DNA from 2 places in the Nocardia sp. NBC_01388 genome. Region 1 is predicted to be linked to the other one. Evidence: predicted binding sites of a transcription regulator. Region 1 holds the regulator's gene; the other holds the start of a gene.
The links. The regulator HspR, encoded in region 1, represses chaperone genes until heat shock. The targets are predictions, from matches to a motif close to ANNTGAGTNNNNNNNACTCANNT.

Region 1 (5,983 bases):
GGACGCCGAGGCGCACGCTTCGGAGGACAAGGCCCGTCGCGAAGAGGCCGAGACCCGCAACCAGGCCGAATCGCTGGTGCACCAGACCGAGAAGTTCATCAAGGACAACGAGGACAAGGTCCCGGCCGAAATCAAGACCAAGGTCGAGGAGGCTATCGCCGAGGCCAACAAGGCGCTCGAGGGCACCGATATCGCGGCCATCAAGACCGCGGTGGAGAAGCTCGCGACCGAGTCGCAGGCGCTGGGCCAGGCCATCTACGACGCCAGTGCCGCGGATCAGGCCGCCTCGAGCAATGGCTCGAGCGCGCCCGACGCCGATGACACCGTCGTCGACGCCGAGGTCGTCGAGGAGCCGGAGAAGAAGTGACGAACCCGAACCCGGAACAAGAACCGATCACGGTCTCGGGTGAGGGCGGCCCGGCCGCGGCGGACGGATTCGCCTCGGCCTCGGCCGCGGATGATGTTGCCATGAGCGAGGATTCGCTCGCCGACACCATCACCGCCGAGCTCGCCGAGCGCACCAACGATCTGCAGCGGCTCACCGCCGAATACGCCAACTACCGCCGCCGCGTCGAACGGGACCGCAAGGCCACCATCGACAATGCCAAGGCGACGGTCGTCAGCGAACTGCTGGCCGTGCTCGACGATCTCGACCGCGCCCGCGCACACGGCGACCTGGACAACGGACCGCTCAAGTCCGTTGCCGACAAACTGGTCACCGCCCTGCAGAAGCAGGGCCTCGAGGACTTCGGTTCGGAGGGCGAGCCTTTCGACCCGACCCTGCACGAGGCCGTGCAGCACGAGGGCTCCGGGCACGACCCGGTGATCGGCATGGTCATGCGCAAGGGTTACCGCTTCGGCGACCGCGTCCTGCGCCACGCGCTGGTCGGCGTCACCGACGGGGTGGCAGATCTGAACGGCTCGGCCGCATCGGATTCGACGAACGCCGGCCCCGATGCCGCTGGCGCCTAATACGGTGGCGGCCCCGTATGGGGCCACCACGTCGGTCCCATACGGGATGCCGACCTCGAGGAATCTGGAAGGAGGAGATGCCCGGTGAACCGGGAGTGGCTCGAAAAGGACTTCTACAAGGAGCTGGGTATCGCCTCCGGCGCGACCCAGGAAGAGATCAAGAAGGCGTACCGCAAGCTCGCCCGTGATCTGCATCCGGACAAGAACCCGGGTGACGCCAAGGCGGAGGAGCGGTTCAAGGTCGTCAGCGAGGCGCATGCCGTGCTGTCCGATCCGGAGAAGCGCAAGGAGTACGACGAGGCGCGAAAGCTCTTCGCCAACGGCGGTTTCGGCCGCGGCGGCTTCTCGCCCGGCGGTGGTGGTGGCTACGGCCAGCCCGGCGGATTCTCCGGCGACTTCAACCTGGGCGATATCTTCGGCGGGCAGACGGCCGGAGCCGGCGCGGGCGACGGTGGGCTGGGCGATCTGCTCGGCGGACTGTTCAATCGCGGCGGGACCCGCACCTCCTCGCGCCCTCGGCGCGGCAGCGATGTGGAAACCGAGACGACACTGGGCTTCCGCGAGGCCGCCCAGGGTGTGACGGTTCCGCTGCGCATGACCAGTCCGGCGGCCTGCACCACCTGCCACGGCAGTGGCGCCAAGCCGGGCACCAGCCCGCGGGTCTGCCCGCACTGCAACGGATCCGGAGTGGTCAGCCGGAATCAGGGTGCGTTCGGATTCAGCGAGCCGTGTGAGGACTGCCGGGGCACCGGGTCGATCATCGACGACCCGTGCGTCGACTGCCATGGCAGCGGTATCCAGAACCGGACCCGGACCATCACCGTGCGCATTCCCCCGGGGGTGCGTGATGGTCAGCGAATCCGGTTGGCGGGCCAGGGCGAAGCGGGACTGCGCGGTGCGCCGCCCGGTGACCTCTTCGTCGCCGTGCACGTCAGCCAGGACAAGGTCTTCGGCCGCAATGGCGACGACCTGACCCTGGTGCTGCCGGTCAGTTACAGCGAACTGGTGCTGGGGACAACGGTTTCCGTGCCCACGCTGGAGGGACGCGTCGGCGTCAAGGTGCCCCCGGGCACCGCCGACGGCCGTACCCTGCGCGTGCGCGGACGCGGTGTGCCCAAGCGCGACGGCGTCGCGGGTGATCTGCTCGTGACCGTCAAGGTCGCGATTCCGCAGAAACTGGACGACGAGGCCACCGAGGCGCTGCGGCGCTATGCGGAGGCGGAGAAGACCAGTGGTTTCGATCCACGAGCCGGCTGGGCAGGTGCGTGATGAATCCCGATCCGAAACAGGCCGCCGAGGCCCAGTACTTCCTGATCTCGGTGGCTGCGCAGCTGGCGGGCATGCACGCCCAGACGCTGCGTACCTATGACCGGCTGGGTCTGGTGTCGCCGCAACGTACTTCGGGCGGCGGCCGGCGCTACTCGGACCGGGATGTGCAGTTGCTCCGCGAGGTGCAGCGGCTGTCCCAGGACGAGGGCGTCAACCTGGCGGGCATCAAACGGATCATCGAACTCACCAATCAGGTCGAGCAGCTGCAGCAGCGAGTTGCCGAACTGGGCGCCGAAGTGGACAGGCTCCGGTCGGGCTACCGCCCGGATCTGAGTCCGCCGCAGCGCAGTACGGCGCTGGTCGTGTGGCAACCGCGTCACCGCCGCACCTGACCGGTGCGGTGTGAGGGATTTCCGGGGACCATGTCCCCGGGCCCCGGAGAGAAGGAACAGCGTCCCGTGATCGGGGCGCTGTTTTTCTTTGTTGCAGGCAATGTGCTGAGTTTCCTTGTGTAAGTGAAAGATTGTGGATAACTCTGGTGGAGTATTAAATACAGACCGGCCGGTTGCTAATATCTTCCGATTGAGAGTTTTGTCCTTATATCGCAACGCCTTTCGGTAGCCATCGAGGTTGCGGGAGGATCGCTCCTTTTCTGAGTCTTGCAAAACGAATGTCCCAGATTCGACGTGTGAAACCCCGTGTCCCACGGTGATTCCCAGTTGAACAGTCTGTTTTCCGGGCAGTTTGCTTGTTGCTTGTTCGTTTTTAGGGAATTACAGGCACATAGTTGAAACGTCCCGTTCCGTTGCTGGCAAACCTCGCCTACACTTGCTCAGCAACGGCAGCTGTCGAGTGTCCCGCAGCACTGCACTCACCGGCCCGGGCTGTGTTCGAGTGCGAAATGGGGTTGTGACACAAATGGATTCGCGGACCGTCGCATTGATTAGAACGACGTTCAAGTCGGTTGCTGCGGAAGACGGTGGCCCTGAAAAGCTCGCTCGTTCGTTCTACGCCATTCTCTTCACGGAGTATCCCCAAGTGCGGGATTTCTTCCCCGCCGCGCTGGATGCCCAGCGCGACAGGTTGGTGAAAGCGATCGCCTATGTGGTCGACCGGCTGGAGGAGCCGGACAAGTTGCTGCCCTTCCTCGCTCAGCTCGGCCGCGACCACCGCAAATACGGGGTGGTGCCCGAACACTATGCGGCCGTGGGCAAATCCCTGAAGACGGCCATGCAGGCCTACGCGGGTACCGAGATGTGGACCGATGAGGTCGACAGCGCCTGGGACGAGGGGCTCGGCGTCATCGCCGGCACCATGATGGGCGCGGCCGAGAAGGAAAGCGCCCCGCCGGTGTGGACCGGCACCGTCATCGAACATCGTGAGGTACTGCGCAATCTCGCCATCGTGCGCCTCAAGCTGGATCAGCCGATGCAGTACGCGGCCGGGCAGTACATGAGTGTGCAGATCCCGTCCCGCCCGCGGATGTGGCGGTATCTCTCCCCGGCCATCCCCGCCAATGCCGGCGGCGAGATCGAATTCCATGTGCGCGGCGTCACCGGCGGCTGGGTCAGCCCGGCCATGGTCGGCCACACCAAGGTCGGCGAACACTGGCTGATCGGATCATCGCTCGGCGGACTCGGCGTCCCGCGCAATACCCGCCGCAAAATGCTGATGATCGCCTGCGGCACCGGAATCGCCCCGCTCCGTGCACAACTCATGGCCATGACGCAGCGCCGGTCCAATCCGAAGGTCGATCTGTTCGTGGGCGGTCACTACCCCTGCGACCTCTACGACCTCGAAATTCTCAGTCAGCTCGCGCTGGCCAACAAGTGGCTCACCGTCACCCCGGTCACCGAGAGCGATGAGAATCCCTGGTGGCAGCTCACCAATTCCAGTGAGCCTCAGGAACATCCGGGTCTGCAACCGCGCCGGGTCGGCCAGATCGGCAAGATAGTCGCCGGTTTCGGGTCCTGGGAGGATCGCGACGTGCAGATCGTCGGGTCGCCCTCGATGGTGCAGACCACCAAGTTCCGTCTCATGGCGGCGGGTACCTCCACCGAGAACATCCGCCACGACCCGCTGTTCTGACGCGGGCCCCCAAGCCCCCGCGCCGCTGTCGGTCTTCGGGCAGCGGTGCGGGGTACCAAACGTTCGGTGCGGGTACCGAACGTTCACGGCCGTGCGAGCGGCTCAAAACCCTTCGTAGCGAATGGCTTCCGGAGCCGTCCCGGTAGCGACGAGCCGTTCCACAGCCGAATGCACGGCAGCGGTATTGCCGCACACCACGATGTGCTGATGGTCCAGCGGTGCGAAGCGGGTGACGATCTCCGCCAGGGTGCCGGGCAGCAACTCCTCCGGCTCGAATCCGATATCCACCCGGCAGGCTTCGTACCAGTGGTCGGTCCAGTCCGGATTGTCTTCGTCCAGCACCACGGGAAGCACTGTGAGCCAAGGTAGTTCATTGGCCATCAGGTGCAGCATATCGTCGGCGTAGAGGTCGCGAGGGTATCTGCCGGCCACGAACAGATGGGTGCGCGGCGGCGTCTCGCGACGCGAAATGTCCAGCAGTAGTGCGCGCATGGGGGCCAGTCCGACACTGTCGGCGAGCATGACCACCTCGGTGGCCGCCTCGTCCACGGCCAGCCAACCGGCGGGTGCGCTGATGCGCCATTCGTCACCGGTCCGGGTGTCCGAGACCAGGGAACCGCTGCACCAGCCGCCGGGGACGGTGCGGATGTGGAATTCCAGCTTGCCGTCGAGCGAGGGCGGCAGCGCGGGATAGAGGCGGCGCACCATATTCGGGTGCTGCGGCGTGCGCACCTCCACCGACTGGCCGGGCGCGAAGGGTACGAATTCGCCGATCAGCCGGACCACCGCGAGATCCTCGCGCAGGCGGTGCGCGCCGACCACCGTGGCCGTCCACTCGGCGGTCTCGCCGATCCTGATGGGGCCGGTATCGTCCGGGCCGAGGGTCACCGCATTCTCCTGATCATCCACACACCTTGCACTGCAACCATATTCGCCCCGATCGGCGGCCGGGGCCCGCTCACACCGGATCGCAGGCGATGGCCGACTCCGGGGTGCCCACCGCGAGCAGTGCCCGCTTGGTATCGGCGATCATGCGCGCCGAACCGGCGATCTGGATCTGCCGATCCGCCCATGCGCCGAAGCTGGCCACCACCGCACCCAGATTACCGATCAGCCGCCGGTGCATACCGAACGGCGGATCGGCGGGCGCGTACGGATGCCACCACGGATTGGTCTCGTTCTCGCAGACCGGAATCACCGTCAACCACGGATTGCTCTGCGAGAGCTGCCACATGTTCTCGACGTCGTACAGATCGCAGGGATAGCGCCCGCCCATGAACAGGTGCACCCGCGGATTGATACCGCGGCGGCCCATCTCGATCAGCTGTGCGCGGATCGGCGCGATACCGGTGCCCGAGCTGATCATGAGCACATCGCGGCGACTGCGCAGATCCACGTGCAGACCGCCCAGCGGGGAGGCGATCATCCAGCGATCGCCGACCTTGGTCTCATTGATGATGGCCGGGCTCACCCAGCCGGTGCGCACCTTGCGGACGTGGAATTCGATCTCACCGTACGGATTGGTGGGAATGGCGGGGGACAGGTATCGCCACATCTTCGGCCGCTGCGGAATCGCCACCGGTACGTACTGGCCCGCCTGATAGGGGATCGGCGTATCCGATTGCAGCCGCACGATGGCCAGATCGTCGACCAC
Region 2 (5,983 bases), 260 kb from region 1:
TCACGTTACCGAGATACGAACGGACCGTGCGAGTTTCGTTTCACATGAAACACGCACGGTCCGTCGGTTATGCGGTTGAACTATGAGGCCAGGCCGGTCAGGCCGTGGCGCTCAGCGACCTGCCGTCCAGGGCCGGCTCGAGCACCGGTTCGATGGCGTAGGCCAGGATGTCTGCCACGTCGGCGACGGGACGGACGTCCAGGGCGGCCAGCACCTCGGCGGGGACTTCGTCGAGGTCCGGCTCATTGCGGGCCGGGATGAAGACGGTCTTCAAACCGGCACGCTGAGCGGCGAGCAGCTTCTGCTTCACGCCGCCGATGGGCAGCACCCGGCCGTTCAGGGTGACCTCACCGGTCATGCCGACGTCCGAACGGACCTGCCGGCCCAGGGCCAGCGACACCAGGGCGGTGACCATGGTGACACCCGCGGAGGGACCGTCCTTCGGGACCGCGCCCGCCGGGAAGTGGATGTGGATATTGCGATCCAGCATCTTCGGCTCGATGCCGATCTCCTCCAGGTGGGAGCGGACGTAGGTCAGGGCGATCTGCGCGGACTCCTTCATGACGTCACCCAGCTGACCGGTCAGGGTGAGCGAGCGCTCGCCCTCGGCGGCATTGGCCTCGATGTAGAGGACATCGCCACCGGCGCCGGTCACGGCCAGACCCGTTGCCACACCGGGGACCGCGGTGCGTTCCACCCCGTCGGGGGTGAAGCGCGGACGGCCCAGGTACTCCTTCAGGTCATCGAGTCCGATCACCAGCGGCGCGGGGCCGCTGTCGTAACCGAGCTCGGAACCGTAGCCCAAATCAGCTGTGAGCCCATCGCTCTCGCTGAGCGACTTCGCATCGGGCACGAAATCTCCGGCGATGACGATGCTTTCGGGAGCGTTCAGGTCAGCCGACTCCGACAGCTTGGTCGCCGCCTTGCGCAGCGCCTTGGCGATCAGCCGCTCCATCTGCCGCACACCGGCTTCCCGGGTGTAGTTGGCGGCGACCTCACGCAGCGCCTCGTTCGTGATCACGACCTCCTCGCCGGTCAGAGCATTGCGCTCCAACTGACGCGGGATCAGGAAGTCACGGGCGATGGCCACCTTGTCGTCCTCGGTGTAACCGTCGACGGTGATGATCTCCATGCGGTCCAGCAGCGGTCCGGGAATGGTGTCCATGACATTCGCGGTCGCGATGAACAGCACATCGGACAGGTCGAGATCCAGATCCAGGTAGTGATCGCGGAAGGTGTGGTTCTGCGCGGGGTCCAGGACCTCGAGCAGTGCCGCCGCCGGATCACCGCGGAAATCGGAGCCGACCTTGTCGATCTCGTCCAGCAGGACAACGGGATTCATCGAACCCGCCTCCTTCATGGCCCGGACGATGCGCCCCGGCAGCGCGCCGACGTAGGTGCGCCGGTGCCCGCGGATCTCGGCCTCGTCGCGCACGCCACCCAGGGCGACCCGGACGAACTTGCGGCCCAGGGCCCGCGCCACGGACTCACCCAGCGAGGTCTTACCCACACCGGGCGGGCCGACCAGCACCAGCACCGCGCCGGAACCGCGACCGCCCACGACCTCCAGGCCGCGTGCGGCCCGGCGGGCGCGCACCGCCAGGTACTCGACCATGCGGTCCTTGACCTCGTCCAGGCCGTGGTGATCGGCGTCCAGCACCGCGCGGGCCGCCGAGACATCGGTGCTGTCAGCGGTTTTCACGCTGAACGGCAACTCCAGGACGGTGTCCAGCCAGGTGCGGATCCAGCCCGATTCGGGGCTCTGATCGCTGGAACGCTCCAGGCGATCGACCTCTCGCAGGGCAGCCTCGCGAATATTGTCCGGCAGCTCCGCGGTCTCGACCCGGGTGCGGTAATCGTCCGCACCGTCGGGCTCACCCTCGCCCAGCTCCTTGCGAATAGCGTTGAGCTGCTGGCGAAGCAGGAATTCGCGCTGACTCTTCTCGACGCCCTCGCGCACTTCCTCGCTGATCTTCTCGCTGACCTCGGTCTCCGCGATGTGCGTCTTGGTCCAGCCGATCAGCTTGGTCAGACGGGTTGCGGTATCGAGGGTTTCGAGCAGTTCGCGCTTGTCCTCATTGGTCAGGTAGGTCGCCCAGCCGGCCGCGTCGGCAATGGCCGACGGATCGTTCAGCTGATTGACGGCGTCGATGACCTGCCACGCCTCACGGCGCTGCAGCACGGCCACGACAAGCTTCTTGTAATCGGCGGCAAGCTCTCTGGTGCGGCCGTCGGCCTCGGGGAGCTCGACCGGCTCGGCCTCGACCCAGAGCGCCGCGCCCGGACCGGTCACGCCGTGCCCGATCTTCGCGCGCCCCTCGGCCTTCAGCACCGCGGCGGGTGCGCCGCCGCGCATGCGGCCGACCTGTTCGATGGTGGCGACCACGCCGTAGGTGGCGTAGCCCTCGTCCAGGCGCGGCGCGACCAGCACCTGGTTGACCTTGCCCGCCCGCGCGGCATCGATGGCGGCCTGTGCGGACTCGTCCAGCTCGATCGGAACGACCATGCCGGGCAGCACGATCGGATCGGTCAGGAACAGGACCGGCAGGTTCTGTGAATCAGTCACGTCTTCGACCCTTCCAAGATTGAGCGTCTATCACTCAACTCAGGTTGAGCGTTACCTTGTCAACCTCACTACCCCTGGACTAATTCCGCACGCCCGTTCACCCCCAGCGAACGGTCGTTGTATCTTGATTGTCAAGCTAAATTCATACGAACAGGGAGCTCATCCGCATGTCCAGCGACATCGAGGCCCGGCTGGGAGCGGCCGTGCAGGCATATCAGGCATCGGTCGACGACTTCGACCGCGAGCTCGCCCGCCTGATGGGGGTGAACGAGACGGACCTGCGCTGCCTGGAAATCCTGATCGGCGGACAGGACGCGGCGCCCAGTACGCTCGCCGTCCGGCTCGGCCTGACCAGCGGGAGCGTCACCACCATGCTGGATCGGCTGGAGAAGCTCGACTACCTCAGCCGGCATCCACACCCCACCGACCGGCGCAAGACCCTGGTCCGGATCACACCGCGCGCGCTCGAACGCGCCCTCGGGCTGATGGCGCCCTTCCTCGACGACTCCCGCCACATCGTGGCGAAGTACACCCCCGAGCAGCTCGAACTGATCATCGGCTTCCTCGACGCCAGCCGGACCACCCAGAACGAGCACGTCCAGCGGCTACGGGCCATGCCCGATCAGAAAGCTTGACAATCAAGTGACTTGAAGTTCAAGATATATCTGTCGGCGCGGTCGAGATTCCCGCGATCGATATTCGAGAGTTTCAGGTTTCAGGAGGTCGTCACCATGCACGTCATCATCATCGGAGCCGGTACCGGCGGTATGTGCCTGGCGCACGGCCTCCGTCAGGCGAACGTTTCCGTCGCGGTCTACGAGCGCTACGGTTCTCGCAGGGACGGGCTGTACGGCTACCGCGTCGGCCTGGACGCCACCGGCGGGCGCGCGCTCGAGCAGTGCCTGCCGCCGAAGCTGTACGAAACCTTCGTCGCCACCTGCGCCCGGGCGCCGCGCTACTTCAACGTGCTGACCGAGAAGATGCGGACCACGGCCAGCATTACGCTCGGCGAGGCCGGCGACGGGGAGCGTTCGGTCTCCCGCTCCACCCTGCGCCAGGTGCTGTTCACCGGAATGGACGATGTCGTGACGTACGGCAAGGTGTACACGCACTACACCCAGCACCCCAATGGCACAGTCACCGCACACTTTTCGGACGGGACCAGCGCCGAGGGCGATGTGCTCGTCTCGGCGGAGGGCACCCGTTCGGCCATCCGGCAGCAGTACCTGCCGCATGCGGAGATCAAGGACTCCGGCATTACCGCGCTGGCCACGAAAACCCCACTGACACACGAGATTCGGGAGATACTCAGCACCGAGTTCGAACAGGGCATCAACCTCATCTTCGGCAGGGGCGGCATGATGGGCATGCTGCACGTCATGGAGTTTCCCTGGGACGAGAACGGTAAGCCCAAGGCGGGCAAGGACGCTGGGCTCCTCGATGTCTGGGATGGCTTGCAGTACGACAACACTCGCGACTACGTGAACCTCTCGGTGTGGAGTGCGCACGACCACTTCCCCGAAGGCGTCACCGAATTGCGTGGCCGGGAACTCGTGCAGGCGGTGCTGAGCGCGACCAGCGGCTGGGATCCCAAGTTGCGCCGCATGATCGAACTGTCCGATCCGGATGCCGCTTTCCCACTGCGGATTTCGACTTCGGTGCCGATCGACGCGTGGCAGCCGACCAATATCACGCTGCTCGGCGATGCCATTCACACCATGACGCCGGGTCAGGGCGTCGGCGCGAACACCGCGCTGCGCGATGCCGCACTGCTGTGCCGGAAGCTGGTCGCGGCGGCGCGCGGCGAGCAGGAGTTGATCGCCGCGATCGGCGAATACGAGGCCGAGATCGTGCCCTACGGCTTCGCCCGGGTCGCCGATTCACTCGACAACAATGGCACCAGCGCCGACGATCCGCTCTACAGCCCGATCATGGGCCGGTTCGCGCTCTTCGCCGCGCGCCGGTACTTCAGCCTGACCGCCAAGATCCCCGCCCTGCGCCGGAAATTCCTGGCCGACCTGCGGGACTACCGCGACGCGTGAACGGTGACGGGTGTGCCCGGAATATTGTTTCCATGGACATAGTTTCTATGTACAGTAAATATCGGACGCACTTCCGCCACACCCAGGAGTCAGCCATGACCACCGCACCCACACTCACCGGCCAGGACATCGCCGAGGCCGAAGGGGCGGTCACCGCCCTGCTCGAGGCGACGCTCGCCGCCAACGGATTCAGCACCACCAGCAAGGAATACGCCGTGCTGCGCGCACTGGCGACGCGCGGGCCGGTCGCCGTACCGGCCGAATTCCACGCCTATCTGGCCGGGCAGCGGCAACTCGGCATCGATGCGGCGGGCGCGGCCGCACTACTCGGCGGAATGGAAGCCAAGGGGTTCGTCGGCGGTGCCGCCGTGGACGGCCCCGGGCCGGTGGAGCTCACCGCCGCGGGGGCCGCCGAGCTGAAGACCCTGATGCAGACGGTCGGGCCGCTGACCCGGCCCATCTTCGGCGGATCCGATCCGGAGGAGCTTGCCACCGCGCATCGGGTGTTGGCTTCGGTCATCGAGCGGGCGAAGAAGCTCCGCGCGGGACAGGCGCTGTGAAAACGCCTTAACCACAAAGCTATTCGACACCCTCGGGCGCATCGAGGAGTTCCCGCAGCATGGCGGCGAGCTCCGCGGTGCGCCCGCTGTTGTTGCCGCCCAGGGGGGCGGTCAATCGATCCCGCAGGTTGTAGACGAGTTCTATTGTGCGCTCCGCGGTTTCGACACCCGAGTCGGTCAGGGACAGTTCGACCGCGCGCGGGTCGGCGGTGCTGGCGGTGCGCGTGAGCAGTCCGAGCCGTTCGAGAGCGCGCACCAGTTTCGAGATGTAGACGGCGTCGAGACCGGTGAGATCGGCCAGTCGCCGCTGGCTCGGACGGGTGCCGTCCCTGGTCAGGCCGTAGAGCGGGGCCAGCACCGAGTACTGGGCCTGGGTGAGTCCGTAGGGCGCGAGGGCGCGGTCGAGGGTGGCGCGCCAGCGGGTCGACAGCCGCCAGACCAGGTAGCCGACGTTCGCGCCCACTTCATCCTCGGTATCCGCGTTCTCCATGCCCGCCACGCCGGACAGTTTATATGGCAACTATCCGGCCCGGATCGATCGAAAATTGAGGGGTTGACGACGTTGGCTAAAGCGATTAGCTTTATGGCTATTGCAGTTAGCTTTAACGAGGAGAGAACAACATGACCGAGTACATCGACATCGACGGCGGCCGGATCGCTTACGACTCGATCGGCGAGGGACCGCTGGTGGTGCTCTCGCACGGCATCGGCGACAGCCGCAAGGCCTTCCGCTTCCTGGCACCGCAGCTCGCGGCGGCCGGGTACCGGGTGGTCAGCGCGGATCTGCGCGGACACGGCGAATCGAGCATGGACTG

Region 2: a site for HspR is predicted at 2,584-2,606, ahead of lon (endopeptidase La). Genes of this name have one in related genera too.

What each region holds. Positions count from the first base shown of each region.
Region 1 is NZ_CP109553.1:6,883,705-6,889,687, forward strand. It holds gene dnaK (molecular chaperone DnaK) at 1-367, shown strand, start outside; gene grpE (nucleotide exchange factor GrpE) at 364-972, shown strand; gene dnaJ (molecular chaperone DnaJ) at 1,057-2,241, shown strand; gene OG716_RS32945 (heat shock protein transcriptional repressor HspR) at 2,241-2,633, shown strand; gene OG716_RS32950 (globin domain-containing protein) at 3,160-4,329, shown strand; gene OG716_RS32955 (FAD-binding oxidoreductase) at 4,432-5,217, opposite strand; gene OG716_RS32960 (FAD-binding oxidoreductase) at 5,288-5,983, opposite strand, start outside.
Region 2 is NZ_CP109553.1:6,623,473-6,629,455, reverse strand. It holds gene lon (endopeptidase La) at 98-2,506, opposite strand; gene OG716_RS31835 (MarR family winged helix-turn-helix transcriptional regulator) at 2,734-3,201, shown strand; gene OG716_RS31830 (FAD-dependent oxidoreductase) at 3,298-4,608, shown strand; gene OG716_RS31825 (hypothetical protein) at 4,704-5,168, shown strand; gene OG716_RS31820 (MarR family winged helix-turn-helix transcriptional regulator) at 5,188-5,658, opposite strand; gene OG716_RS31815 (alpha/beta hydrolase) at 5,790-5,983, shown strand, end outside.